Regions from separate parts of the Nonomuraea sp. NPDC048826 genome, predicted to be linked through region 1. Evidence: predicted binding sites of a transcription regulator. Region 1 holds the regulator's gene; the other holds the start of a gene.

The links. Region 1 encodes LexA, which represses DNA repair genes until DNA is damaged. Its sites were predicted from a motif close to TCGAACANNTGTTCGA; they were not measured.
Region 2: the regulator LexA is predicted to act here: its motif matches at 8,218-8,233, upstream of ACGFI7_RS09905 (alpha-ketoglutarate-dependent dioxygenase AlkB).

What each region holds. Positions count from the first base shown of each region.
Region 1 is NZ_JBICUQ010000002.1:159,275-170,515, reverse strand. Features, by position in the region: gene ACGFI7_RS06485 (PQQ-binding-like beta-propeller repeat protein) at 1-522, opposite strand, end outside; gene ACGFI7_RS06480 (adenosylcobalamin-dependent ribonucleoside-diphosphate reductase) at 703-5,865, opposite strand; gene nrdR (transcriptional regulator NrdR) at 5,862-6,317, opposite strand; gene ACGFI7_RS06470 (LysM peptidoglycan-binding domain-containing protein) at 6,645-6,968, opposite strand; gene lexA (transcriptional repressor LexA) at 8,955-9,662, shown strand; gene ACGFI7_RS06460 (TSUP family transporter) at 10,731-11,241, opposite strand, start outside.
Region 2 is NZ_JBICUQ010000002.1:921,404-932,644, forward strand. Features, by position in the region: gene ACGFI7_RS09860 (MFS transporter) at 1-860, shown strand, start outside; gene ACGFI7_RS09865 (SPFH domain-containing protein) at 857-1,789, opposite strand; gene ACGFI7_RS09870 (MFS transporter) at 1,868-3,175, opposite strand; gene ACGFI7_RS09875 (GntR family transcriptional regulator) at 3,267-3,947, shown strand; gene ACGFI7_RS09880 (DUF2203 domain-containing protein) at 3,958-4,326, shown strand; gene ACGFI7_RS09885 (hypothetical protein) at 4,373-5,365, shown strand; gene ACGFI7_RS09890 (hypothetical protein) at 5,367-6,323, shown strand; gene ACGFI7_RS09895 (CGNR zinc finger domain-containing protein) at 6,342-6,875, shown strand; gene ACGFI7_RS09900 (MFS transporter) at 6,851-8,071, opposite strand; gene ACGFI7_RS09905 (alpha-ketoglutarate-dependent dioxygenase AlkB) at 8,256-8,885, shown strand; gene ACGFI7_RS09910 (WD40/YVTN/BNR-like repeat-containing protein) at 8,923-9,984, opposite strand; tRNA gene ACGFI7_RS09915 (tRNA-Val) at 10,137-10,211, opposite strand; tRNA gene ACGFI7_RS09920 (tRNA-Cys) at 10,213-10,286, opposite strand; tRNA gene ACGFI7_RS09925 (tRNA-Gly) at 10,302-10,373, opposite strand; gene ACGFI7_RS09930 (ACT domain-containing protein) at 10,413-11,048, opposite strand.

The DNA of each region.
Region 1 (11,241 bases):
CGGCTCCGGCAGCCGCAGGCGGGTCAGCTCGCGGCCGTCACGCGGATCGATCAGCCACGCTTCCCGCCCGCTCCCCAGCAGCAGGGCGTCGCCCCACGGCAGGGGGCGCAGCGTTTCCACCCGCCGCGGCGTGCTCCACAGCGGCCGCCCGTCCGGGAGGTCGAAGGCGGCCACGGGCGAGTAGTCGCGCCAGCCGCCCGCCACCACCGTCCGGCCGCTGACCACGACGTGGCCCGCGTACGAACGCAGCGGGGCCCGCCACACCTCGGCCCCCGTCGCCAGACTGAGACACGACAAGCGGGCCGCGGGGTACGGCACGACCAGGCAGCGGTCGCCGGCGACGGCGATGCCCCGCAGGTCACCACCCACCGGCACGTCCCAGCGGACCGAGCCGTCGCGACGGTCCAGGCAGACCAGGCGGGTGGCGCGCTCGTGGACCACGACCCGGTCCGCCGTCACCGCCACCGTCTTAAGAGAACCGTGCTGGTGCAGGGGCCGCTCCCACAGCGTCTTCCCGATCACCCACGGAGTCCACCAGACGTCCGCCGGACGCGGCAACGGGCTGCAGGCTTATTCAGGCACCCGTGAAGGGGCCCGGCCACAGAGCCGGGCCCCTTCACGAACGGAGCACCAGCCGGAGCGCCGGGCCCCTTCACGGACGGAGCATCGGCCGGAGCGCCGGGGGCTCCGGGCCGCTTCAGGTCAGCTGCAGCCGCTGGTGGAGCCGCAGCCCTCGCAGACGTAGCAGCTGCCCGCCGGGCGCATCTTCGTGCCGCAGGTCATGCAGAGCGGCGCGTCGGCGGTGAAGCGCTGGTGGCTCTCCAGCGTCAGCTCCTTGCGCTGCTCCTCCTTGCGCGGCTCCGGCGCCGCCTCGATCGGCGCCGACTGGGCCAGCGACTCCACCGTCTCCTGCAGCGCCGCCGGGTCCTCGCCGCGCTGCTGCGCCGCCCGCTCGGCCGCCGAGAAGATGCCGAGGGCCGCCCGCTCCTCGTAGGGCAGGTGGTCCAGTGCCAGCCGCCGGAAGATGTAGTCCATCACCGACGTCGCCATCCGGATGTCCGGGTCGTCCGTCATGCCCGCCGGCTCGAACCGCATGTTGACGAACTTGCTCATGTAGGTCTCCAGCGGCACCCCGTACTGGAGCCCGATGGAGATCGCCACCGAGAAGGCGTCCATGACGCCCGCCAGCGTCGAGCCCTGCTTGGACATCTTGAGGAAGACCTCGCCCAGCCCGTCGTCGGGGTAGGAGGAGGCGGTCATGTAGCCCTTGGCGCCGCCGACCGTGAATCTGGTCGTGGTGCTCGGCCGCTGGTTGGGCATCCGGCGCCGGGTCGGCCGCGCCACCTCGACGACCTTGACCTCCGGCTCGGCGGCCTTCGGCTCCTCCTTCTTGCCGCCGACCGACAGCGGCTGGCCCACCTTGCAGTTGTCGCGGTAGACCGCCAGCGCCTTGAGGCCGAGCTCCCAGCCCTCCATGTAGACCTGCTCGATGTCGTCGATCGTGGCCGACTCGGGCAGGTTGACGGTCTTGGAGATCGCCCCGGACAGGAACGGCTGCGTCGCCGCCATCATCCGCACGTGACCCATCGGCGCGATCGCCCGCTCGCCCATCGCGCAGTCGAACACCTCGTAGTGCTCCTGCCGCAGCCCGGGGGCGTCGACCACATGGCCGTGCTCGGCGATGTACTCGACGATCGCCTCGATCTGCTCCTCCTGGTAGCCCAGCTTCTTCAGGGCCCGCGGCACCGTCTGGTTGACGATCTGCATCGACCCGCCGCCGACCAGCTTCTTGAACTTGACCAGCGCCAGATCCGGCTCGATGCCGGTCGTGTCGCAGTCCATCATCAGCCCGATGGTGTTGTGGCTGACCATGCCGTTCGCCACATAAGTGACGTTCTCCGGCACGGAAAGGTCATATGTGGGCTGAACGCCGCCGTCCTCGTTGGCCTCGACCACCTCGAAGGCGTAGCTCAGAGCGCGCGCGAGCCGCTCGTCGAGCGTCTCCGCATACAGCAGCCTGGCCGCCGTACGAGGCACGCCGCCACTCTTCTGAATCGACTGCAGGATCGCGTCACGAGACTCGTGTCCCTGCGGGGCGAGCTCCTCCCAGACCTCACGCGGCAGGTGTACGTAGTCTCTCTTGGCCGAACGCTTCGGCTCCGCGAAAGCCAGCGCCCGAGCCTTGCGCTCACCGAGGAAACCGATCACCTCGTCGTACATCAGCGCATGGTCGACGTTGCGCAGGCGCACCTGGTAGACGTCGCCGCCGGAACCGCTGGTGGTCGTCCTGGTAGTGGTGATCAGGCCGAGCGAGAGCAGCAGGGTGCGGATCTCGCTCGCGAAAGACTCTGCGGACGTGCTGACGCTGGGAACTCCCTCGGTGACGGTACCGTCGGCCTCGAACAGGCCGCGAAGGAACGCCGTGTAGACGGCCACGTCGTTGGTCTCGAGAATCGCCGAGGGGACCCGCGGCGTCCATCCCTTGCCGGAATGGTCGACACCCGGGAGGTCCTTGGCGAAACCGGCCGCCTCCCACCAGCGGGCCACCCGCACCGACTGCAGGACGACCTCGTGGTAGCCCCCCTGCGAGGTGACGACGGGCTCCAGGTTGAACAGCGACTTGGAGATGACACGCAGCCGTTCGACCACGTCCAGATCAGCGTCCGCGACGCACAACCTGATGCCCTCGCTGTGCAGGCTCCCGTCACCCATGAAGTAGCCCACCAGCTCGGCCAGTTCCTCAGAGACCGTGTGGGGAACCCGTACGTGCCGATCTCCCGCGTAGTAGGCCTGGTCGAGGACAGGCAGCGGCACCTCGCGCGGCTCACCGACCAGCGTGCCCAGCTGCATGGGCAGCACGTCGCCCTCGCGCACGTCGGCCAGCCGCTTCCAGACCCACTCGCCGCTCACCTGATCCACCACCTTCACGCGGTGAGTGAGAGTGCCCTGGATCCGATAACCGCCGACCGTACTGACCCGGCGGGTCAGCTCTTCGCCGTTGACGAAGAACCTGGTCGCCTGACGCGGTCCTTCATCGGTCGAGACCGTCATGTCCAGGTTCTGCCAGCGGTCGCCGTAGACGTCGCCGATCTCGGCGAGCCGGACGAGCCCTCGGTCGGTGGTGACGAGCGTGTCGCCGGTGAGACAACCGGTCGGCGCCAGCAGGCTGGCCTGCGCGTTCCGGTAACCGTTCCGCTCGCCCAGCTTGAGGCACTCCGCCCACTGCCGCGACGCCTCGGAGTGGATGTGGGAGTCCATCGAGCCGATCGTGCGCAGGTTGTCGTTGGCCGCCGCGTGCTTGCGCATCACCCGCTTGTGCGGGTCCGCGTTGCGCGCGTAACCGTCGTACGGGCCCACCACCCCGGCCAGCTCGGCGCTGCGGCGGTAGGACACGCCGGTCATCAGGGACGTGATCGCCCCGGCCACCGCCCGGCCGCCGTCGGAGTCGTACGCGTGACCCGTCGCCATGAGCAGCGCGCCCAGGTTGGCGTAGCCGATGCCGAGCTGCCGGTAGGCGCGCGTCGTCTCACCGATCTTCTCGGTCGGGAAGTCGGCGAACGTGATCGAGATGTCCATCGCCGTGATGATCAGCTCGGTCAGCTTGACGAAATTGGGCACGTCGAACGAGCCGTCGTCCTTGAGGAACTTCAGCAGGTTGATGCTGGCCAGGTTGCAGGACGAGTTGTCCAGGTGGACGTACTCGGAGCAGGGGTTGCTGGCCGTGATCCGCCCGGTCTCGGGGGTGGTGTGCCAGTCGTTGATCGTGTCGTCGTACTGCACGCCAGGGTCGGCGCACTCCCACGCCGCCTTCGCCATCTTGCGGAACAGGTCGCGGGCGTCGACAGTCTCGATCACCTCGCCGCTGAGCCGGGCCCGCAGGCCGAACTTCTCGCCCTTCTCCACCGCCCGCATGAACTCGTCGGAGACCCGCACCGAGTTGTTGGCGTTCTGGTACTGCACCGAGACGATGTCCTTGCCGCCCAGGTCCATGTCGAACCCGGCGTCACGCAGCGCGCGGACCTTGTCCTCCTCGCGCGCCTTGGTCTCGATGAACTCCTCGATGTCGGGGTGGTCGACGTCGAGCACCACCATCTTGGCGGCCCGGCGGGTGGCGCCACCGGACTTGATCGTGCCGGCGCTGGCGTCGGCGCCGCGCATGAACGACACCGGACCGCTGGCGGTGCCGCCGCTGGAGAGCAGCTCCTTGGACGACCGGATGCGGGACAGGTTGACGCCCGACCCGGAACCGCCCTTGAAGATCACACCCTCTTCCTTGTACCACTCCAGGATCGACTCCATCGTGTCGTCCACGGAGAGGATGAAGCAGTTGTGCACCCGGAGGTTGCCCGAGAGGTACTCGCCGCTCTCGGTCTGAATGTCGTAGACCTCCATCGGCCCCAGGTCCTCGACGCGATCGATCTCCAACCGCTTCGTCGCCTTCGACGGGTGTCCCGGCTTGGCGAAGCTCATCTCGAGCTTGCCGGACTTGGTCTCGTCGACGAAGCCGATCTCGTCGGCGAAGCTGCGGCGGTCGCCGGCAGACTGGATGCGCAGGGTCCAGCAGCCCTTGCGGTCGTCACGAGCGTCCTTCTTGAAGCCGACGCGGGCGTAGATGCCGAAGCGCAGCAGCAGGCGCTGCATGCCGCGGATCAGCTCCTCGGAGATCATGTCGACCTCGACGACGGTGGAGTTCTCCCTCGCCGAGACGAAGCCCTCGGCCTGGAAGACACTGCGGAGATAGGCGGCCACCACCGGCAGTGGTGCGGTGAAGAGGCTGGTGGGGACGGACATGTCGACGCCGCGCCGGCGCAGGTCCCACTTGTCGACGAAGCCTTCCAGCGACTTGCCGTACAGGCGGGTGCGCCGGCAGTCGAGCGAGGTGTCCTGCGTCTCCACCGTGCGCTCCTTGCGGTGCACATCGGGGAACACGACGTCCAGGGCCCGGGTCACCCAGGCGAGCTCGGCGTCGTTGACGGTCATCGCCTCGATGGTGAGCGACTTGTTGGTGCCTTCGTACTGTCCGGCGAAGCCGTCGGACTGCAGCCAGCCTGCGAGAGCGGCCTCCGCCACCTCGGTGAAGTCGATCTCGCCTTCGCCGAACGCTTCACGCCGGTGCCACTCAAGCTGATCTCCGGGATTCAGCGTGGCGGCCTCCACGAAACGGCCGGTGCCGTCGCCGGTGGCCTTCCACACCAGGTGGTCGCCGGTGACGTCAAGCGTGTAACCCGCCTTGGTGTGCAGGCGCAGGACGTTCTTGACACCGTTGGCCTTGGTGGCGATGACGCGGGTGATGCCGTGGGCGTCGTAGACCTTGGCGCCGATCGCGTCGTCCTGGACGAGCTTGCCGATCGGGACGAGCCCCTCGGGTGTGCTCACCAGCGCGTGGTAAGGCTGGCAGGCGCTCACCTGCTGCGGCGACTGGGTGCCCACGTTGAACCAGACCGGGGAGTTGAACGAGAAGATCTGGTGGACCAGGGCGTGCTTCAGCTCGTGGTCGAAGATCTCGGCGTCCTCGTCGCTGGCGAAGTAGCCGTGCTCCAGGCCGGTCCGGGTGTAGACGCCGACGACCCGGTCGACGAGCTGCTTCAGGCTGTGCTCGCGCTGCGGGGTGCCGACCGCGCCGCGGAAGTACTTGGTGGTCACGATGTTGGTCGCGTTGATCGACCAGGACTCGGGGAACTCGACGCCGCGCTGCTCGAAGTTGACCGAGCCGTCGCGCCAGTTGGTCATGACGACGTCGCGGCGCTCCCACACGATCTCGTCGTACGGGTGCACGCCGGGCGTCGTGAAGATCCGCTTCATCTTCAGGCCCCTGCGGGGACGCTTGCCTCCGCGCGCCACTGATCCGCTGGACGTCTCCGTCATGACTCCCCCTTCTCCGCCTTCAACTGTTGGATCTCGGCCTCGAAGTCCGCCAGGCTCTCGAAGCCGCGATAGACCGATGCGAACCGCAGGTAGGCCACCTCGTCGAGCTCACGCAGCGGCCCGAGGATCGCCAGCCCCACTTCGTTGGAGGCGATCTCGGCCGCGCCCTTGCCCCTGATGGCTTCCTCCACCCTCTGCCCCAGCTGCGCCAGGGAGTCCTCGCTCACCGGCCTGCCCTGGCAGGCCCGTCGCACGCCCGCGACGACCTTGTCCCGCGAGAACGGCTCGGTGACGCCGCTGCGCTTGCTCACCATGAGGAGCACGGTCTCCTGTGTGGTGAACCGGCGCCCGCACTCGGGGCACGTGCGCCGGCGCCTGATCGCCGCGCCGTCCTCCGTGGAGCGGCTGTCGATGACCCGCGTGTCCGGGTGGCGACAGAACGGACAATGCACGCTTACGCCTCCTCGTTTCAGGGGTCACCACAGGCACGGATCCGCCCCTACGGACGCTCGCGCACGCCCCACGGCTGATCTGTGGTGCGGTCGCTGAAACACAAGGTGTGGTGAACTACATCGGTGTAACTACTAGATGTTGTGGTCCAACCGTAGAAGCGCGCGACCATGAACGCAAGTTGGCCGGGCCTGCTCGACCGAAGTCGCTGATCAGCCCACGGGTTCCCGCCGCCCTTCGGGCGTGTCGCCGGAACGCGTCACTTTTGTTGGTACGCGTCACGTACGTGACAATTGTTCACAGGAGGCTCGGGAGCATCGCACGACCACTCATTGTCCCTGGTGTAAAGGGGTGACCGCGCCGCCCGGGACGTGCAGACGGGTGCCGGACCGGATGAGCGAACCCGTCAGCCCGTTGAGCCGCCGGATCTCCTTCACGACGGCCGTCGGGTCCTCGCCAGGGTGCGCGACGGCTTCGGCGATGCTCCACAGCGTGTCGCCCTCCCGCACCTGCACCCACGGCAACCCGGCGGTGCTCGGCGGCCGCTCCGCCTGCGCGTAGCCGGCCGCCCTCGTGCCGAGCCAGAACCCGCCCAGCGACAGCAGCGCCACGGCGATCACCAGCACCGCCCGGCCCCGCCGCGTCAACCGCACCGGCGCGGTCTCCGCCGGGCCGGGCCTTCTCCGGGCGTGGATCCGCGCGGAACCGCCCGACTGCCTCGGCGCTCCGGACACGACGGCCAACCGCGCCCGCCTACCCCGAACTCCGGCACCGGACCGCCGCGCCCGCTTCCCCGACCCACCGGTGTCCTGCGACCGTCCCTGCGTCCGCCCCTGCGTCCGTCCCGCCCGGGTCCGTGCCTGCGCCCGTCCTGCCTGCGTCCGTCCTGCCTGCGTCACCCCAGCCTGGGTCATCTGCGCCTGCGCTGATTGCGCGCGTCCCTCCTGGGGCGACTCCGTCTGTGCGCGTCCTGCCTGCGTCAGCCCTGTGCGCGCCGGATCTGTCTGCGGCGGCCCCACCTGCGTGCGATCACCTTCACGCGTACGCCCGCGCCCCTTGGACGTCAACGACAACCCGTCCCGCCTCAGTCCCCGCACCCTGGCCAGGAAGGACGACGGGCTCCCGTCCTCACCGCTCGGTGCCGTGGCTTCCTGTCGCGCCGACGCCCCACCCAGGCCACCCTCGGCCCCAGCCTCCACGCGGAGTCCTTCGGCACCTGGGAATCCGACGCCGGCACGGGGCGCGTCTCCGCCACGCGGTCCCGCTCCCGTGCCGGGGCTGACACCACGCAGGGGGCCGTCGTCCGTCAGGCGTCTTCCGCGAGCGCCCGGCCCACGCCGTCGCTCGCTCGCCGTCTCACGCGATCCCGGACCCCGGCCGTCGCCCCCACCCTGGATGATCTGGCCGACGACAGGGCGGCCCTCTCCCGTACGGACAGGACCCCCGTCACTCCTCCCCCACCGGCCGGCCCCCTGAAGTGACCCGGCCTCCGTGGTGGGGCGCGCCGGAGGGACGAGGTAGAGGTGGGGGCGCTCGCCGGCAGCAGCTCGCCGCGCCCTCGGTCCGCCGACCTGCTCCCGCCCGACCCGCCGTTCCACGACTCGCCGTTCCGAAGCCCGGCCTCCCGACGCCCGACCTTGCGGAGTCTCCTGTTCCGCCACGCGTCGCTCCGAAGCCTGCCCTTCCGAACCCCACCTTTGGGGAGCCTGCCGCCCCGAGATGTGCCGCTCCGAGCTTTGGCCTCCCGACGCCCGACCTTGCGGAGTCTCCTGTTCCGCCACGCGTCGCTCCGAAGCCTGCCCTTCCGAACCCCACCTTTGGGGAGCCTGCTGCCCCGAGATGTGCCGCTCCGAGCTTTGGCCTCCCGACACCAGCCCGCGCGGAGTCTCCTGATCCGCCACGCGCCGCTCCGAAGCCTGCCCTTCCGAACCCCACCTTTGGGGAGCCTGCTGCCCCGAGACAAGCCGTCCCGAAGGCTGGCCGCCCGACGCCCGCCTTCGGGGAGCCTCTCGGCCCGAAGTCCGGCTTTCGGAAGCCGGCCCTCTCGGAGCGTCTTCTCCAGCGGAGGCGCCTTCAGGGACCGGGGCCAGGAAACTGCTCCCTGCCGAGTCCGGGGAAGGACGGCGGTCAGCGGGATCCGGGCGGGCGTTAGCCGCGCCAGTTCTCGAAGGGGAATGGCCTTGGACGGAGGTTGTGGGGAGAGGGCGACCCTCGGCGGAATTCGAACAAGAATCGTGTTGGGCGGAGTGTGGGAGAGGGTGGGCCTGGACGGCCTGGCGGGGCGGCTCGGGGTGGGGGTGTCCGGATGTGGACGCGTGGCCGGGCTCGCGGGTCGCCTCGGTGACGAGCGTGAGCCTCTGGTCGTCGTCGCCGGTCAGGCCTATGATCCTGGTCGTTCGCATGATTGACCTCCCGCCGCCACGGCCCCCCGAAACGGCCTATAAAGATCGGCAAATCGAACACGATGTCGATCGAACTCCCGTACGATGTTGTACACCACGCTGCCGACAATTTCGAGGAAGACTCGAACAATTGTTTGAAGATGATCTTCAACAGCGATACGGTCGCTGTGTGCGACATCAGGACCACGGACCGGGAGGGTCGCCGGTGAGGCGAGCCGCCGGGCGAGGAGGAGAGGCATGAGCGAGCGGGATGACGCCAACGGGGTCAGTGACCTCGCGGTGCGAAGGCGTGACTCGCTGGGGCTGACACCCCGGCAGCGCAAGATCCTCGAGGTGATCCGCGACTCCGTGCAACAGCGCGGCTATCCACCGTCGATGCGTGAGATCGGCGAGGCCGTCCAGCTGACCAGCACGTCCAGCGTGTCACACCAGTTGACGGCCCTGCAGCGCAAGGGCTATTTGAGGCGCGATCCGCATCGCCCGCGCGCGTTGGAGGTTCGCCTTCCGGGCGAGCCGGTCCTGTGGGTCGATCCCGACGGGGGTGACGAGGAGGCTCCGGTCAGCCGTCCCACCGCCGCCTACGTCCCGCTCGTCGGCCGCATCGCCGCCGGTGGTCCGATTCTCGCCGAGGAGAGCGTCGAGGACGTCTTCGCGCTTCCCAAGCAGTTGGTCGGCGAGGGCACGCTCTTCCTCCTGCAGGTCACCGGTGACTCGATGATCGACGCCGCCATCGCCGACGGTGACTGGGTCGTGGTCCGCCAGCAGCCGGTCGCCGAGAGCGGCGACATCGTGGCCGCGATGATCGAGGGCGAGGCGACGGTCAAGACCTTCAAGCGCAAGGACGGCCACGTCTGGCTGGTGCCGCACAACGACAACTACGAGCCCATCCCGGGCGACGAGGCCAGCGTCCTGGGAAAGGTCGTGGCGGTCCTGCGCCGTCTCTGACCTGCCGCCTGGTTCGGACGCCTCCGACCTCTCCGTCCTGGGCTCTGATCTCCTCGTATCGTCAGGGTCACTCCTGAGAGGCGGAGCCCTCAGATTTCGCCGCTTGTCTGGGGGTTACTCCGGACTTTGTCTGGTGTCGCTCTGGACAGCGGGGTCTCTGAGTCGCCGTTTTGTCAGGAGTCACTCCGGACAGGCGGGTCACTGACCTCGCCGTATGGAGTCGGCTCCGCGCGGTGCGGCCCAACCCGCCGCACCGCGCCCCTTCGGCGTCGGCCGACGTTCACCGTCCTCCTCAACACGTCGGCCCGCCATAGGGCGTCCTGTTTGTTGTCTTCGTCGGATCGGCAAGAGTTATTCCTCTCCTACGGTGGGCCCGTCGAGAGTCCTCATCTCCTCCGGTTGGCCTGACGAAAGTCTTTGCTTCTCCTCCGGTTGGCCTGACGAGAGTCGTTCTTCTCGTCCAGTCGGCTCATTGAGAGTCGTACTTCTCATCGCATCGGCCGCGCCGCAACAGTTGCGCCGCCGAAAGACGGTCGCCATGGTCCTCGTCGCACAGGCCCTCCCCGTCGGCTCGTCCCCCCGGCTTCTCCGCCACGCTGGCCGAGGTGCGCCCCGCCCGGCGGAGCCATGGCGATCGCCAGGTTCCGTCCCGGAGACGAACCCCGTCGAACGAGCAGCGTCATGGCCACCGCCGGGCCGAACACCAGGACGTTGGTGCGGTTCATCGGCACTGCCGGAGTGCCAGAATCCGGATCCAGGCTGAAATGCGCCACGGCGCCTCGTTTCCCGTCGGCCACCATCAGTCCGTGTTCGGTTGGCGGTCAGTGTCACTTCGTCGCCCATGACGCGGGAGATCGGTAACTCGCTGGTTGCCGCGAGACCGGGTGCCGCGACACCGGGGGCGACGCAACCGGGTGCCACGAGACCGGGTGCCACGCAACCGAGTGCCACGCAACCGAGTGCCACGCAACCGAGTGCCACGAGACCGGCTGCCGCGTCGCCGGGGTCATCCAGGAGCACTTCGTGCTCCCAGTTGCCCGGCGCAGCGGGTTGTCGCGTGCAGGAGCGTCAGAGTGCTCCGACGGTCAGGGCGATGCCGCCCAGCAGCGACGCGCCCAGTACGGCGCTCCGTAGCGCCGCGACCCGCAGCCGGGGCGCCAGCAGCATCCCGGAGGCCGTGCCGGCGGCCAGTGCCGCGAGCTCCGGCGCTCCTGGCAGCACGATGCCGAGCACCAGGGCCGTCGCGGTGTTGTGCAGAATGAAGAAGGCGTGCAAATTGCCCCGCGTGGTCGCCGGTTCCCAGCCCGCGTTGGCCGCGTACAGGCCGATCGGCGGGCCGCCGACCCCGCCGACCACGTTGAGCAGGGCGCTGGCGGCGCCGATGGCCACGGCTCCCTCGGGACGGCGCAGCCGTCTCCAGCGCACCCCGCCGGCCAGGACGCACACAGCGATGATCACGCCGGCGCCCGCGGCCAGCGCCAGCGAGCGGGTGTCCACCCCGCGCAGCGCCAGCGCGGCCAGTGGAGTGCACACCAGCGCGGGCACCAGCAGCCGAGCCACCTCGCCCGGCCGGGCGTGG
Region 2 (11,241 bases), 760 kb from region 1:
CCTTCTGGACCTGGGGCCCGGTCGGCGCGGCGTTCCTGGCCTCGGCGCTGGCGAGCCTGACGCTGCCGCTGTTCGGCAACGCCTGGCAGTCGCAGGCCATCCTCATGGGCATCGTCTCCCTCACCCTCTGCGTGATCATCATCTGGCAGATCGCCGAGCCGTCCGCCGCGCTGCGCGCCCAGGTCATGGACGCCGAGGAGGCGGTGAGCGCAGAGGAGAAGATCGACCCCGGCAAGATCAGGGAGCTGTTCCGGCACCCCCACCTGTGGGCGCACGTGCTCGGCAACACCGGCTGGCAGGTGCTCTACTGGACCTTCGCGATCTTCGGCCAGACCATCCTGGTCACCGCGTTCGGCATGGCGGCGGCCGCGGCCAACGGCGTGGTCGCGCTCGGCATCGTGCTCAACGCCCTGGCCGTCGTCGTGGTCGGCCGCGTCTCCGACCGGCTGCGGCTGCGCAAGCCGTTCACCGCCGTCGGCACCGTGCTGACCATCGGCGCCCTGGCCTACTTCATCACCCTGGTCGGAGCCGGGGCCTCGGCCACCCATGTGGTGATCGTGTACGCGCTGCTGTTCCTGACCATGGGCATCGCCTACGTGCCGTGGATGGCCAACTTCTCCGAGAACGCCGAGGACGTGGACGCCCGCCTCCAGGGCTCGGCCCTCGGCCTGTGGGGGATGGTCGTCCGCGTCATGATCGTCGCGATGCTGGTGATCTCGCCTCAGGTCGTCGCCGTCGGCGGCTGGGGGACGTGGCTGATGGTGGGGCTGGGCGGCCAGGTGCTGTTCCTGCTGGCCCTGGCCGCCTTCAGAGGGCCGTGGCTCACCCGCGCCCCTGTGTCGGGCAAGCTCCCGGCCTAGCGGGTCGGCACCACCACCGCGTCCTGGTTGCCCGGGGCGTAGACGGTGATCCCCTGGGGCAGCGACTTCAGCTTGTCGATCTCGGCGCAGGCGGGGCACTTGTCGTAGCCGTCCTGCCTGGCCTGGTTGGCCTTCGCCTCCGCCTCGGCCTGCGCCACCTTCGCCTGCGCCTCCGAGACGGCGGCCCCGGCCGCCAGTGAGCGGTCCACCGCCTTTTGCACCTCGGCCGGCAGCGTCACCCGCGACAGCGAGAAGTTCATGCCGGAGAAGAACTGTCCGCCCAGCGTGCGCGGCAGGTCGCGGGCGAGCGCGGCGTTGACCGCGTCCTGCACCGCCTTGATGCTCGTGGCGCTGTCCTGCGGCTTCAGCGCCGAGTTCTCCAGCAGCGAGCACGACGGCACCAGCTCGGCGCAGCGCCGGGCGCCCACCTCGGCCCGCAGGGCGTTGTCGATCACCGGCCGGACCGCCTGGCCGAAGAACGCGGTCCAGCCCTCGTCGCCGTCCCACGCGTACAGGAAGGAGTCGTCCTGGGCGCGGAAGGTGCGCGTGCCGTACTTGTCGTCGAACGTCTTCAGCGTCGCCGGGTCCAGGGTGAGCGTGAAGTACAGGGTGCCTTCGACGCCCAGGTTCACCCCGTCGCTGCTGGGGACCGTCACCACGTCCACGCCCAGCGTGGTGGCGCGCTTGGCGTCCGCGGTGATCGTGTAGAAGCGCTGCTGCGCCGGGTACGCGTGCACCGAGGACCACAGGCCGGTCCAGGTCATGCCGGACCCCGGCGGGATGATCTCGCGTACCTGGGTGTCGTCGAACCAGCCGCCGTCGCGGACGACCGCCACCTCGCCGGCGTCGGTCCGCTCCAGGCCACCGACGACCCCGACGAGCAACGGCACGCAGATCAGCGCGGCGATCACGAGCAGGGCGATGCGCATCGTCGTCCTCTCCCTCCGCGGGCGGCGGTGGCAGCCGCCGCCCGCGGTTGTTTCGCGGCAAGTACAGGAGGGGTGGTCTCAGGCGCGCTGCGGCATCGAGCCCGGCTCGGCGGCCAGGTCGAGGTCCCGCGTCTCCGGCGCGATGGCCAGGCCCAGGGCGGTGACCGCGAGCGCGGCCACCACGTACACCGACACCGCGACCGTGGTGCCGAACGTGTCGAACAGCTTGATGGCGATGATCGGGGCGAGCGCGCCGCCCGCGATGCCGGCCAGCTGGTAACCCATCGAGGCTCCGCTGTAGCGCAGCCGGGTGCTGAACAGCTCGGCGATGAACGCCGCCTGCGGCCCGTACATCGCCGCGTGGGTCACCAGCGCGACCACCGCGGCCACGATGATCAGGAACGTGGACCGGGTCTCCAGCAGCGGGAAGAAGGCGAACACCCAGACCGCGGCGCCCAGCACGCCGGCGAAGTACACCGGACGCCTGCCGTACCGGTCCGACAGCGAGCCGAACAGCGGGATCAGCCCGAGCTGCAGCGCCGAGGCGATCAGCACCGCGTTCAGCCCCACCTGCCGATCCAGCCCCAGCGGCCCGGTCAGATAGACGAGGATGTACGCGGTGAAGGTGTAGAAGGCGACGTCCACGCCGATCCGGGCGGTGAAGGTAGACAGCAGCGCGCGCGGGTGCGTGCGCAGCACCTCGACCAGCGGCATCCGCGCCTTGGCGCCCTTCTGCTCCACCTCGGTGAAGAGCGGCGACTCGGTGATCCTCAGGCGCACCCACAGGCCGACGAAGACCAGCACGCCCGAGAGCAGGAACGGCACCCGCCAGCCCCAGGACATGAAGGCGGCCTCCGGCAGGGTGAACGACAGCAGCGCGAGCAGGCCGGTGGCCAGCACGTAGCCCGCGGGCACGCCGACCTGCGGCCAGCTCGCGTTGAACCCGCGGCGCCGGGGGTCGCCGTGCTCCAGCGACATGATCACCGCGCCGCCCCACTCGCCGCCGAGCCCGAGGCCCTGGACGAACCGGAGTGTGGCCAGCAAGACAGGCGCCAGCACGCCTACCGTGTCGTACCCGGGCAGCACGCCGATGAGGAACGTCGAGATGCCCATGACCAGCAGCGTCACCACCAGCACGGTCTTGCGGCCGGCGCGGTCGCCGAAGTGGCCGAACACGATGCCGCCCAGCGGCCGGGCGACGAACGCCACCGCGTTCGTGGTCAGGGCCAGCAGGGTGGCGTTGAGGGGGTCGAAGTTCGGGAAGAAGAGCTTGCCGAAGACCAGGGTGGCGGCCGTGGTGTACAGGAAGAAGTCGTACCACTCCAGCGACGTGCCGATGAGACTGGCGAGGATCACCCGCCGGGACTGGGAGGTGGAGCCGGACATCGATCGCTCCTTCCGTCAAGGGGTCACCGTTTCAACGTAGGGATCGTTGAACGATTCGACAAGGGGTTTGTTCGATGATTTCCTGTAGCCTGTGGATAACGCTGTCGCAGATCTCGTTCAGGACCGATCCCGCCTCGGGCGGAGCAGCACCGCCGAGCGGGTCGCCGACATCCTGCGCGACCGGATCATCGAAGGCCTCTTCATGCCCGGCCAGCGCCTCTCCGAGGAGTCGATCTGCGAGGCGCTCGGCGTCTCGCGCAACACCCTGCGCGAGGCGTTCCGGCTGCTCAGCCACGAGCGGCTGCTCGACCACCGGCTCAACAGGGGAGTGTTCGTCCGCGTGCTGTCGGCCGAGGACGTCTCCGACCTCTACCGCGTGCGCCGGGTGCTCGAAGGCGCGGCCGTCCGCCGCACCCCGCCGCCGGAGGCGATGGCGCTGATCAGGGAGGCGGTGGCCGACGCGGAGCGGGCCGCGGCCGCCGACGACTGGCGGGCCGTCGGCACCGCCAACATCCGCTTCCACCAGGCCCTCGTCACGCTCAACGAGAGCCCCAGGCTCGACGAGGCCATGCGCCAGCTCCTCGCCGAGCTGCGCCTGGTCTTCCACGTGATGGAGAACCCGCGCGACTTCCACGAGCCGTTCGTCGCACGCAACCGCGAGCTGCTCGCGCTGATGGAGGCCGGCGAGCACGACGACGCCGTCGCCTACCTGGAGGGCTACCTCGACCACGCCGAGCAGCTTCTGCTCCGTGCCTACGAGCCGAACCGCTAACTTCTCGGCTATGAACAGGCTCTTCTCCGTCAGTGAGGCCCGCTCGCTGATGCCGGGGATCCTCGCCGAGGCCGCCGAGCTCATCGCCGCCCGCGCCGACCTCGCCGAGATCACCTACGACCGCGACACCGGCGGCACGTCCCCGCTCGGCGGGCTGCCCGAGCTCAAGGGCATCGAGGCGCGCATGCAGGAGATCCTGAGCCGCTGGACCGGCCTGGGCCTGGAGGTCAAGGGCATCGCGCCGGTGCTGCTCGACTTCCCCGCCGTGCTCGACGGCGCGTCCGTACGGCTGTGCTGGATCGAGGGCGAGCCGGAGCTGGGCTGGTACCACCGCTCGGAGCTGGGCTTCCCCGGCCGCCGCAGATTGCCGCAGACGTAGCGGATCCGTGATCAACCAATACGGCTGAGCGTATGTCTCAATTGACATGAGAATCAGCTCGGCGACCGCCGCCATCCTGGCGTCCGCGGTCCTCGGCGGGATCGCGTTCGCGCCCGCCGCTCACGCCCGGCCCGCGCAGGCGGGCCTCATCTGGGTGCCGTCCTGCACTGACAAGAAGACCTATGACTCCAGCCCGTGCGGCGGGTGGCGGCTGATCGCCCCGGGCGGTGGCCTGACCACCGCCAAGGAGATCGCTCTCACCAGCGTCGACGGGCGTGGCCGGAGCACCGGCGACAGCGCCCCCGTCGCCATCAGCGCCGACGGCCGGACCATCGCCCACCAGCGTCGGGGTGACCACCGCCTGGTCGTGTGGCACCTCCCCAGCGGGCGCCGCACCACCCTGCCGAAATCCCTGCTGCCCAAGGGCGCCGGCACCGCACTGGTCAACCTCTTCCTGTCGCCCGCCGGAGACCGCGTGCTCGTCGATCACGGCGACAGTGACGGCCGGGTGCCCACCAAGCTCTACACCCTCGCCACCGGTGAGACCGTCAGCCTGCGCGGTGCCGACTACCCCGTCGGCTTCAGCCCGGATGGCCGGCGGGTGCTCGCCGAGCGCGACACCGCCGACGGCACCAGAGCGCTCATCGCGTACCGGCTCGACGGCACCTCGGCCAGGCGCACGCCGCCGCAGGTCGTCGCCAACGCGCGGGCCACGGCGCTGGCCGCCGACGGACGGACTGTCGCGGCGGTCGTCTCGGGCCTCCCTGCGAGCGGCGAACCTCCCAGGCTGCACCTGTACGACCTGGAGACAGGAGAGTTGTCGGCGGGGGTCGATCTTGACCTCGCTCCCGGCGACAGTCCGTACTTTGCCCGATGGCGCGAGGACGGCAAGCTCACGATGCACCTGAATGAGAGCGGCGAAGACGAGCCGGCGGTGATACGGGTGCTCACCGCCGACCCCGAGACCGGCGCCGTCAAGCGGACCGCACGCTACGCGGTCGGCGCGAACCACTACCAGTACCACGTGGCGGGAGAGTGACATGAAGATCATCCTGGTGGCCGCGGCCCTGCTGGCGATGCCCCTGGCGGCCCCGGCTCAGGCTCAGGCCGAGCCGCATCACGACGCCATCCGCTACGCCTCCATCAAGAGCTGCGCCGGCAGCGCCGGAAGAGGGCCCTGCGGGCCGTGGCGGCTGACGATGCACAGTGGCGAGCAGCGCACCCTGCCCGACGCGCAGACCGTCTCCCTCATGCCCGACGGCGCGACCTACCCCTACCTGCCCGCGCCGGTCGCGGTCAGCGGCGACGGCACGACGGTGGCCTACTTCGTCAAGAAGTCCCGCCGGATCGCGGTCCGCACGCTCGGTGGCGGCGTCACGCTGCTGCCCGCCAACGCCACGCCCAAAGAAGCGCAGCACGTGGTCGAGCTCGTCCTGTCCAACAACGGCGACCGGCTCGCCATCAAGATCGGCTACGAGACCGGCTACGAGGCTCACAAGGAGGTGCGGATCTTCGACACCTCCGACGGCAGCCGCGTCGGCACGATCCCGCGCGGCGAGGCCATGCTGGACTTCAGCGCCGACGGCGGCGAGGTCATCAGCACCGTCGAGGCCGGCGGGTCCGTGATCGATCTGGTGGTTCGCGCCGACACCGGCGAGCGGCTCTCCCGCGCCACCCCGCCGCAGCTCGTCGTGGCCGGCATGCCGCTCGCCCTGGCCGCGGACGGGCGCACCGTCGCCGGGTTCATCCCGCGCAAGTCCCAGCTCCTGCTGTACGACGTCGAGAGCGACCAGGTACTCCGCCGGGTCCCGGTCAAGCTGCCGAAAGGCGACCTGAGCGCCATCGACTGGACCGGCGACCAGCAGATCACGCTCCACCTGCTCGACGGCAAGCGGATGACCGTCGTCGAGATCGACTCCGAGACCGGCACGGTCAAGGTCAGGGACCGCTACCGGCTGCCGAAGGACGCGCAGTCGTTCGCCGCCTGCGGCGGCTGAGCCTCTACCCTCGGGGGCGTGGAGGCTCACTCGACCAAGGCGATGGCGGCCAGGGCCGTCGACCTGTGCGTCGCCCTGCTGTACGAGGAAGCGACGGCGGAGTCGGCGGCCCGGGTGCTGCGCGCCCACGGGGAGCGGGGGCCGATCGAGCTCACCGGGTCCGACCTGCGGGCGATGCGCGAGACGGCCGGCCGGCTCGTCGAGGTCCTCGCCGCGCCCGACGCGGCCTCGGCGGCGGCCCTGCTCAACGACCTCCTGGAGAGCGCCGCCGGGCCGCCCCGCCTCACCAGCCACGACGGCACGACCGGCTGGCACCTGCACGTCGACGGCCATGACGACGCGCCCTGGGCCGACTGGTTCCAGGCGTCGTCGGCGATGGCCTTCGCCGTGCTCCTGGCCGACCACCAGCGGATCCCCGGCGGCCTGTGCGCGTCGCCGACCTGCCGCCGGCCCTTCCTGCACGCGGGCGGCGGCAGCCCCCGCCGCTACTGCAGCCCCCGCTGCGCGACCCGCGAACGGGTGGCGGCCTACCGCTCCACCCGTCCTGCCTGATCATCTTCGACGACCACGGGTCCTTCCTGATGTCGTTCCTCCGGCCGCCGGGGGAGCGACAGCAGACCGTACGCCGCGACGGCCAGCAGCTGGACCCCGGCGCCCGCCAGCAGCGCGACCGCGGGGGAGTGCGCCGCCAGTGGTCCCGCCAGGGCCGAGCCCGCCGCGAACGAGGTGATCTTCAAACTCGCCCCGGTCGTGAACACCTGGCTGCGCAGCCGCTCCGGCGCCTCCCGATGGCGCACCGCGAACAGCGCCGTGAGCTGCGGCCCCTCGCCCACCCCCGCCACGACCGCGGCCGCCACCGCCACCGCGAACGACCCGGCCAGCGCCGCCAGCGCGGTCCCCGCCCCGATCAGCAGGGTGGACACGACCAGCACCGTGTCCCAGCGCCACCGGGTCCCGGCCCGCGCGACCACGGCGTTGGCCGCCAGCGCGGCCCCGGCCGTCACCGCCAGCAGCAGCGCACCGTACCCGGCGTCGCCCGCGAGCCGCAGGCCCAGCAGCGGCGCGGTGACGACCAGCATGGCCACCCCGGCCATCGAGATCATGGACGCCACGGTGGCCCGCCGCAGCGACCGGTTCCGGACGATGGCACGGAAACCGGCGGCGATCTCGGCACGCACCGCGCCCGCCTGCTCGCGTCTCTCCCGCCGGCGCGGCAGCACCCAGGCCGCGGGCAGGGCGGCCACCAGCAGCGCCACGCTCGCCGCGACCGCCGCCTGCCCGCTGACGACGGCGGCGATCAGCCCGGCCAGCGCGGGCCCGGCCAGCCCCGCCACGTTGTAGCTCATCGCGTCCAGCGCGTTCGCCCGGGGCAGCCGGCCGTCCGGCACGACCAGCGGGAGTTGCGCGGTCCACCCGCCGTTCAGCGAGGGACCGAGCAGCCCGGTCAGCACGGCCACCCCGATCAGCGCCGCGTCCGGCAGCCGCCCGAGCCCGGCCAGCACGACGAGCAGGCCCGCGCCGTACCCGGCCAGGCACCAGCCCAGCACCCGGCCCGGCCGCCGCGTCCGGTCCAGCAGCACGCCGAGCAGCGGCCCGCCGACCGCCGCCGACACGGTCAGCCCCGCCAGCAGCGCCGACGCGAGCACCGGCGACCCGGTCACGGCCAGCCCGGCGACCAGCAGCGCGGGCCCGGACATCTCGTCGCCGGTGCGGGAGGCCAGAGCGCCGATCATGTAACGCGTCAGCACCCTGGAGACGTTACACCCCCGCCGGGCGCGGGCCCGGACCGGTCAGGCCGCGCTGGTGATCACCGCGAACCGCGCGCCTGGAAGTAGACGATCCAGCGGGCTGCCCGTTCCTTCCCACCCGGTGCCCACCGCGAAGCGGCGCATAGTCGAAAGCTTGTTTGAACGATCGCGTACACTCGGCCTCATGGCGGCTGTTTACCAAGCATCTCTGCTCAGCATGGACGAGGAGCTCGCCGTCGGGCCGCTCGGCCCGGCGGTCCGCCGCACCGTCCTCGACCGGGGCGCCTGGCTCGACGTGCGGCCGGGCTGGCTGTCGGGCGCCGACGAGCTGTTCGAGCGGCTGGCCGAGTCGGTGCCGTGGAAGGCCGAGCGGCGCAAGATGTACGACCGCGTCGTCGACGTGCCCCGGCTGCTGAAGTTCTACGAGGAGGGCGAGACGCTGCCCCACCCGGTGCTCGCCGAGGCCAGGCGCGCACTCGACGAGCACTACGCCGAGGAGCTGGGCGAGCCGTTCGCCACCGCCGGGCTGTGCTACTACCGCGACGGCCGCGACAGCGTGGCCTGGCACGGCGACACCATCGGCCGGGGCAGCACCCACGACACGATGGTGGCCATCCTGTCCGTCGGCTACGCCCGGCCGCTGCTGCTCCGCCCGCGCGGCGGCGGCCCATCGCTCCGCTACGACCTCGGCCACGGCGACCTCGTCGTGATGGGCGGCAGCTGCCAGCGCACCTGGGAGCACGCCGTGCCCAAGACCACCCGCCCGGCGGGCCCGCGCATCAGCGTCCAGTTCCGCCCCCGCGGCGTCCGCTGAGGCCGCCGCTCGCGCGGCAGGCGTCACGCCAGACGGGTCACCGGCCCAGGGTGAGCCGGGCGACGCGGCCCTGCTCGCCCGCCGCCCAGCACGACAGGTCCCCAGTGCACGCCACCGTGTCGAAGGACCCGGTGTCGAACGTCCGCCAGGTCCGCCCGCCGTCATAGGTGACGTCGCTCCCGGTCGGCCCCACCGCGATCGCCGCGAACGGCAGGTAGGGCAACCACGTCACCCCCGACCGGTACGCGGGCGGGGGCACGGCGGACCGCTGCCAGGTGGCGCCGCCGTCGCGGGTCACCGCGGCCGCGTCCGGCGACGGCAGGCCGGGCTGGAAGTCGCCGCCCACCGCGATCCCGTGCAGCCGGTCGCGGAAGGCCAGCGCGAACACCCCGCGGGCCGGGTCGCCCGCCGGGATGGTCGTGTCGGCCACGGTCCAGGTGCGCCCGCGGTCACGCGAGTGGAACACCCGCGCCCGCTCCGCCCCGCCGGCGGCCAGCCACACGTCCCGCGAACCGGCCGTGACCAGGCACTGCCCGCTCGCCGCGAACCCCGCCTCGCCCGGCAGCGCCTCGGGCATCCCGTCGGAGGGCAGCACGCGCCAGCTCCGCCCGCCGTCCTCGGTCGCCAGGATCCGGAATCTGCCGTCGACCGGGTCGCTCATCGCCAGCCCGTGCCGCCGGTCGAAGAAGGCCAGGCAGTCGTAGAAGGCCCGCGGCTCGTCGTTCCGGTACGTCTCGGCCCACGTCCGCCCGCCGTCGTCCGTACGGTAGACCCGCGAGTCGGTGCCCTCGCCGATGGACAGCGCCACGGCCCGGCGCGCGTCGAACGCCTCCACGTCCCTGAACTGCAGCGCCTCGGTGCCGGGCGGGGAGACGTTCTGCCAGCTCCGCCCGCCGTCGACGGTCCGCAGCACGGTTCCCGCGGACCCGGACGCCCACGCCACCTGCCGGCTCACCGGCGACAGCCCGCGCAGCCGCGCGGTCACCCCGGTCTCCTGCGGCTCCCACCGCGGCCCGGTGACGGCCTGGGCCTGGACGGGGGTGACGGCGAGCACACAGGCCGCCGCGGTCAGGGCGCCTAACGCGATACGAAGCCTCATGCCGCGCAACCTAACTCAATCGATCAAAGTCGTCCACAATCCAGGTCAGAACGGCGCCCCGCCAGGGAACAACAAGAAACCCCGGCCGCGCGACACGCGGACCGGGGCTCGGTCTCCGCTCGACCAGGACAGACCTGGCCGGCTGTGGAGCCTGGTGGACGATACTGGGATTGAACCAGTGACCTCTTCCGTGTCAGGGAAGCGCTCTCCCGCTGAGCTAATCGTCCTTGGAGGTGGAGACGGGATTTGAACCCGCGTGCACGGCTTTGCAGGCCGCTGCCTCGCCTCTCGGCCACTCCACCGGGGCGACCTCTCCGAGCGGAAGACGGGATTCGAACCCGCGACCCTCACCTTGGCAAGGTGATGCTCTACCCCTGAGCCACTTCCGCGTTGCCCGACTACTGTAGCGAATTTCGCGCCGCCCCGCCTCACCCGCGCAGCTGGCGGGCGACGGTCCGCTCGGTGGCCGGCATGGTGAGGAAGATCTCCAGGATGCGGGTCAGGCGGTGGACCTCGATGCGATGGAAGGCGGGGCCGTCGGAACGGGCCAGCAGGAGCGTGAGGGCGAGCGGCGGCAGCGGGGCGTGGATGACGTGCAGGCCGCCCTCCAGCGTGGTGGCCGCGGGCCGGGCCGGGGCCGGCTCGGGCAGCGGCACGTCCTGCGGGGCGCGCCAGCTCGCGTAGACGACGCCGCCGGTGCCGGCGGTCGCCGCCCAGTCGGCGCTGAACAGCACCGGCAGCGAGTCGACCAGCGTGGTCAGGCCGCGGTCGCCCGCCGTCGTGACGTACTTGAGGATCTCCAGCTCGGGGTAGGTGCCGGCGGCCTCGCGGGTGGGCCAGACGCCCTCGACGGCGACGCCGGGCACGCTCCGCAGGCGTTCGCGCAGCGTCTCGGAGGTCGTGCCCTCGGGGCAGAACACGGTGAAGTCGTCGACCGCCCGGCCGTCGCCCCGCTCCAGGACGATCATCTGGGTGATGTCGGCCCCGGCGTCGCCGAGCGCCTGGGTGAGCCGCGCCAGCGAGCCCGGCCGGTCGGGCAGCGCGACGCGTACGCGTAGCAGCATCAGGTCCCCTCTTCCCCGCACGTCGGGGTCAGCGTATCGGGCGAATACCGCTTCACGGCGGACGTGCGCTACCAGAACTGTCGGTAGTACTCCCGTCCCGGCTTCAGGGCCCCGTTGATTGGGGGTCTCTCACTACGACCATTGTGTTCATGAGATATCAAATCGACACTGATGGTGAAAGTCAGTGCGTGTG